Linked DNA regions of Pokkaliibacter sp. MBI-7. The protein of the gene in region 1 interacts with the protein of each later gene in a pairwise test. Links are inferred from orthologs where the notes say so. Each region holds a gene or a part of one and is shown in the gene's direction. Other genes may lie near its edges.

Region 1 (3,130 bases):
TTCATAGCTGTGGTTTAACAGTAAACAAGCCGGTCCACTAAGTGGGCTTAGCTTAATCTGTTCGAGCCGTGTGCGGTGAAAGCTGCACGCACGGTTCTACGGGGGGGATGGCACAGTAATGTGCTGTCCCTACCCTACATCCAGAGTGGAAAACCTGTGTGGCACGCTTAGGATCAAGGTCAATGGAAAGACCTCGTAACCAAATAGCGCCCTTCCCGCACTAACACTGAGTTACACTGCTTTACCTGCAGAACACCAGCTGGGCTGTCGGCACTATAATTCATAGGCGCTGCTTCATTTGCGCCATGCTGGCCACAACAATTCAGACACTGGTCTGGATAAAAGAAGTCAGCAGATAACACAATCACTCCGCAAGCCATCGAAAAGGTTTGGAGCTTCTAGGTATGAGTCGTCAAACTGCCACTACTGTGGCAATTACCATTCTGGACAAGGAATTCCTGATTAACTGCCCAGAGGAAAGCAAGGACGAGCTGCTGCTATCGGCCAAACTGCTCGATCAGCGCATGCGTCAGGTACGGCAGAGCGGCAAGGTGCATGGCATGGAGCGCATCGCCATCATGACGGCACTGAATCTGTCTTATGAACTGCTGGGCATGCAACGCGCCAACGAGCAAGCTGATCGTCAGGCCCGCGCTCTGGCTGAGCGGGTTGATCAGGTATTGAACCCAACCCCGGCAGATGCCGAGGAAGGCAAGGAATAATAAATTTCAAGGCCTGACATCCCCATGCAAGTGTGTATAATCGCACCCAACTCCCTGGGGTGTTCGATACATCTGCTAGATCCCTCGAGCCGATAATCACTTTATTAAGGGAATGTCTCGTGGTTTTCTTTGTGCATGTCCGCTTGACGGAAAGCCTTCTGAAGACTCAGGCGTTCCCACTCTGAACCTTTGGTTCAGGGTACAGGCGGATAACGGCATCATCGGGGAGTCCTTTTCTCCTTTCCTAGCACGTCAGCTGACTTATGTTAGCTACACAGCTCATTACACAGCCTTTCTCAATTTTTGCTGTAACGACTGGCAAGCGCATCGCACGTTGCCAGCAATCACAAATCTGTCGCCAGCAGGCATGACCACTAGCGCAACAGCCGCTAGTATTGGCTATCACCTATTCAGCACTTTCCCAACCACCGGATGGCGCACAGCGTGATGAACTCAACCGTTGCCAGTCTACCTACCCGCTCTGCATCTGCATCTGTCGATGATCTGCAGCTACTGGAGCAACAGAAGCAGCAGTTGCGTCGGCAGATGCGTCGTCTGCGCCGCAGCCTGTCAGCCCAGCAACAACGACATGCTGCCAGGTCGCTGGTACGCCGCATGGCCGCTCATCCCACCTTTATCAGCAGCAAGCATCTGGCTCTGTATCTGAGTAATGATGGTGAAATTGATCCGCGTCCACTGATCCACAAAGCCTGGTCAATGCACAAGCACGTTTATTTGCCGGTACTGCACCCACTGAATGCCCATCGTATGCTGTTCCAGCACTACACCGCGGACACACCGATGGTGCGCAATCGCTTTGGTATTGAAGAGCCACGCTTTGATGTGTCAGCCCAGCGCCCGGCCTGGACGCTGGATCTGATCTGCATGCCACTGGTGGCGTTTGACGCGAGTGGAAATCGGCTGGGAATGGGGGGTGGCTTCTATGATCGGGCGTTTGCCTTCCTGCATCGTGGTTATCTGTCAACACGCATGGTAGGACTGGCACATCAGGGGCAAGAAGTACCGCAACTGCCTGTAGCCAGCTGGGACATTCCATTACAGGGGATCATGACGGACGGTGGCTGGTGTCCCGCATCAGGCACTGAGGGACACCGCTGACACACCACTGCACCGTCAGGGATGTCTGACGGCATAACGGCTGAAGACCTGAATCAAAGGTCCTTAACCGACTGACCCCAGCAACGACTGGATCAGCGCAAACAACTGCACATCACTTTGTGAGTAACCGGTGATGCAGAAACCGACAACAAATACGAGAAACAACAGGGTCAGCATATCGGGCCGACTATTCATGGCGTAACCTTTCCTCTTAACTCAAAAACCGACGCCAGCCACACTGGATTTATCCCCGAAACAAACGGGAAGCCATATAAAAAGTGCGCTAAAAATTAACACTTTCTGACCGCTTGAAAAGGTAAGATTTGTAATTTTTTTTTGCGACTAAGGTCGAAGTAAAGACGGTGTAAATTCCGACTTTTCGCGCCGCAAAAAATGCACCCAGGAGAGGTATAACCATGACATTCTGGCTATTGAAAAGTGAGCCTGACACCTTCGGCATTGAGCATCTTGAAAGGCAACCAGATCAGCGCAGTGGCTGGGATGGCGTGCGTAACTACCAGGCCCGCAACTTCCTGCGCGATCAGATCAAACTGGGCGACCTGGCCTTTTTCTACCACTCCAGCTGCCCACAGCCAGGCATCGTCGGCATCGTTGAGATTGTGCGCGAGGGCTACCCTGACTCCAGCGCGTTTGACCCGACATCGAAGTACTTTGATGCCAAGTCTGAACCCGGCAAAATTCGCTGGTATCAGGTCGATGTCCAGCTCAGAGAAAAGTTCACTGACGTCATCCCCCTGCAGGCCCTGAAGCTGGACAGCCAGCTGGCCAGTATGCCGCTGATCAATCGCAGCCGCCTGTCAGTACAGCCCGTCAGTGAAGAGCACTGGCGGCATATCCTGAGCCACTATTCTCACTGACACTGCCCTCCACTAACACTGAAACGCCCCACTAGCACTGAACAGCGCAGAACAGATACTCAGCCCGTACCGAGACTCAGCCCCAGCAGCGGATAGAGCATCAGGGTGATCGGCAGGGTTGCCATCGCCAGCAGGGCCTGCGCAGTGATGATCCCCGCCATCAGGGGAGCATCGCCGCCCATCTGCCGCGCCAGAATATAGGACGACGAGGCCGTTGGCAGCGCAGCAAACAGAATCAGCACCTGCGTCACCAGCGGCTCAGCCCCCCATATTCGGGCCAGCATCAGAGCGACCAGTGGCAACGCCAGGAATTTCGCCACACAGGCCCATCCCAGCGGTGCGATAGCACCACGCAATGCGCGCAGATTCAGTGCAAAGCCCACCGCCAGCAGACCCACAGGTAACGCTGCC
Region 2 (3,231 bases), 640 kb from region 1 along the record:
TTTTGAGCTGCGAGGTATTCCTCCTTTGGCTGCAGGTGCAGCACGTATTCGCGTGACGTTTCAGGTGGATGCAGATGGCTTGTTGAGTGTGGCTGCAGAAGAGCTGTCTACCGGCGTCAGTAGCAGTGTCGTGGTCAAGCCCTCCTATGGGCTTTCCGAAGATGAAATCGGGTCGATGTTGAAGGCGTCCTATCAGTTTGCTGAAGTGGATATGGCCGCACGGGCCCTGCGAGAGCAACAGGTTGAGGCGGATCGTCTGCTGGAAGCGCTGGACAGTGCCTTGGAAGCTGATCAGGCGCTTCTGTCTGCAGCGGAGTTGCAGGCAATGCGCGAAGGTATGACGCAGCTGCTGACGTTACGCCAGCAGACACAAGATCACACTGCCTTGTCGGCGGCGATTGAGGCTTTGAGCCAGAGTACCGATTACTTTGCTGCCCGACGCATGGATCGCAGTATTCGCGATGCGCTGGCAGGCCATCGTGTAGATGAGTTTTGAGGTGATAGATGACACAGATTATTTTCCTTCCCCACGAAGAAGTCTGCCCAGAAGGCAAGGTGATCGAAGTTGAGCCAGGTGTGTCGATCTGCGATGCAGCGCTGCGTCATGGCATTGAGATAGAGCACGCGTGCGAGAAGTCCTGTGCCTGTACCACCTGCCATGTCATCGTCCGCGAAGGTTACAGCAGCCTCAACGAGGCAGATGAGCTGGAAGAGGATATGCTCGATAAGGCATGGGGTCTGGAGCCCGATTCGCGATTGAGTTGTCAGGCTATCGTGGGTGACACGGATCTGGTTGTGGAGTTGCCCAAGTACACCCTGAATCACGCATCAGAGCGTCATTGAGGAGCATGGCTATGCACTGGACTGATGTACAAGATATCGCCATTGAGCTGGCTGAGGGGCATCCCGATGTGGATCCCCAATATGTTCGATTTACCGATTTGCATCGCTGGGTGTGCGAGTTGGATGGATTTGAAGATGATCCTGAGCGCTCCAATGAAAAAATTCTTGAAGCGATCCAAATGGCCTGGATCGAAGAAGCGCGTTAGACCCTGTGATGCATGATACGATGTTGATTGCACGCCGCCCGCTATTGCGGGCGTTTTGTTTTTGTGGATAACCCTACTCAGGGTAAAGGCTCTCACGTATAATGCCCGGTTTAACTTCCAACCCCTAATCAAAGCATTTGCTGGAGAGAAAAATGGCTATCGAACGTACCCTGTCCATCATCAAGCCTGACGCAGTTAAAAAGAATGTAATCGGTGAAATCATCACGCGTTTCGAGCGTGCTGGCCTGAAAGTTGTGGAAGGTAAACTGGTTACTCTGTCTCGTGAAGATGCCGAAGGCTTCTATGCTGAGCACAAAGAACGCGGTTTCTTCAATGACCTGGTATCTTTCATGACTTCTGGCCCTGTTTTTGTACAGGTGTTGGAAGGCGAAGAAGCCATTGCTAAAAACCGTCAGATCATGGGCGCGACCAACCCTAAAGAAGCGGCTGCCGGCACTCTGCGTCATGATTACGCAGATTCTATCGATGCCAACGCTGTACACGGTTCTGACTCCTCTACTTCAGCTGCTCGCGAAATCGCTTACTTTTTCGGCGGCTGATTCCCGGGTGGGTTAGTCCACCTTTGACTGATTGAAATGACTTGCCCCATGAACGAACAGAACACCAAAGTAAATATTCTCGGCTACTCTTTGCCAAAGCTGATTGCTTTCTTTGAGAGTCTGGGTGAAAAGAAATTTCGTGCCATTCAGGTGCTGAAGTGGATTCACCAGCGTGGGGCGAAGTCATTCGACGATATGACGGATATCAGCAAGAGCCTGCGTCACAAGCTTGAACAGGTTGCTGAGATTCGCGATCCGGAAGTGATCTATCAACACTTTTCCAAAGACGGTACTCGCAAGTGGGTGGTTCGTGTCGGTGAAAGCAACTCAGTAGAAACTGTGCTGATTCCCGATGGTGACCGAGCTACGTTGTGCGTCTCGTCACAGGTCGGCTGTTCACTTGACTGCAGCTTCTGCTCCACTGGTAAGCAAGGGTTCAACCGTAACTTGTCTGCTGCAGAGATTATCGGCCAGCTGCGTGTCGCCATTGGCTCCTTTGGTCCGTTTGATCCTGCGGGTGATCGCCGCGTGACCAATGTGGTGATGATGGGAATGGGTGAGCCACTGATGAATTTTGACCCGGTGGTAGATGCCATGAGTCTGATGATGGAGGACAACGCCTATGGTTTGTCCAAACGTCGGGTAACGCTGAGCACCGCAGGAGTAGTGCCTATGCTGGATAAGCTGGGTGACGTGACGGATGTTTCTCTGGCGGTATCCCTGCATGCACCAACCAATGAACTACGTGACAAGATCGTACCTATCAACAAGAAATACCCTATTGAAGAGCTGGTCGCTGCCTGTAAGCGCTATCTCGACAAGTGTGATGACAAGCGCGGTATTACCTTTGAGTACACCATGCTGCGGGGCGTTAATGACCAGCCCGAGCATGCCAAAGCACTGGTGAAGGTATTGCGGCAGGTACCCTGTAAACTGAACCTGATTCCGTTTAATCCCTTCCCTAACTCGGGTTATGAGCGTTCTACGGACGAAGCGATCAAGGCGTTCCAGAATTATGTTTCCCATGCCGGTATCGTCACTACCGTGCGGACTACCCGTGGTGATGATATCGATGCAGCCTGTGGTCAGTTGGTAGGTAAGGTTGATGACCGTACCCGTCGCAGCGAGCGCTATATTAAATTGGTTGATCAGTCCTTGACGGTTCGTGATAACCTTGGGATCTGAGTCAGCCTGATAATCGTTGTTATCTTAACCAGTAAGGAGTAGTGGATGCGCCACACAGCATGGATAGGACTGCTGACCATGTGTTTGCTCCAAGGGTGTGCCACTACTTCTAATCCTCCAAAACCTTCTGCTAAAGAACAGCGCGAACAAGCTGTGCGTGCTGCCCAGGCTTATGTGCGTCTTGGTCTGGGGTATCTTCAGGCCGGCCGGCCTGAATCCGCTATCAAACCTCTGCAACGTGCTAAAGAGCTGGATCCGAACGATGTAGAAGTACTGAATGCCTGGGCCATGATGTATGCCGCCCAGGGTGAGCAGGGCTTGGCTGAGCAGACGTTTGATCAGGCTATTGCCCGCTATCCTGCCGATGCGCGGCTTCACAACAACTACGGAGCGTATCTGTTTTCAGTGGGCAAGGCTCAGCAGGGGTGTGCACAGGT

The links.
Region 2: the proteins of QCD60_RS06970 (region 1) and ndk interact in binary tests that used the Escherichia coli proteins (3 or more experiments, as listed by UniProt). The link is inferred for Pokkaliibacter sp. MBI-7 from one-to-one orthologs.

The regions. Positions count from the first base shown.
Region 1 is NZ_JARVTG010000001.1:1,539,847-1,542,976, forward strand. The notes cover bases 202-3,005. They hold QCD60_RS06970 (5-formyltetrahydrofolate cyclo-ligase), read left to right. Parts: upstream 202-1,169; coding sequence 1,170-1,841; downstream 1,842-3,005. Other genes in these bases: QCD60_RS06960 (cell division protein ZapA), read left to right, coding at 405-722; QCD60_RS06975 (hypothetical protein), read right to left, coding at 1,905-2,036; QCD60_RS06980 (EVE domain-containing protein), read left to right, coding at 2,258-2,719; QCD60_RS06985 (AEC family transporter), read right to left, coding at 2,779-3,005. Also shown: ltrA (group II intron reverse transcriptase/maturase), read left to right, coding at 1-41; more of QCD60_RS06985, read right to left, coding at 3,006-3,130. UniProt on the Escherichia coli protein: Involved in the removal of 5-formyltetrahydrofolate.
Region 2 is NZ_JARVTG010000001.1:2,181,585-2,184,815, reverse strand. The notes cover bases 1-2,905. They hold ndk (nucleoside-diphosphate kinase), read left to right. Parts: upstream 1-1,201; coding sequence 1,202-1,609; downstream 1,610-2,905. Other genes in these bases: pilW (type IV pilus biogenesis/stability protein PilW), read left to right, coding at 2,840-2,905; rlmN (23S rRNA (adenine(2503)-C(2))-methyltransferase RlmN), read left to right, coding at 1,658-2,794; iscX (Fe-S cluster assembly protein IscX), read left to right, coding at 849-1,049; fdx (ISC system 2Fe-2S type ferredoxin), read left to right, coding at 505-843; hscA (Fe-S protein assembly chaperone HscA), read left to right, coding at 1-496. Outside these bases: more of pilW, read left to right, coding at 2,906-3,231. UniProt on the Escherichia coli protein: Major role in the synthesis of nucleoside triphosphates other than ATP. The ATP gamma phosphate is transferred to the NDP beta phosphate via a ping-pong mechanism, using a phosphorylated active-site intermediate.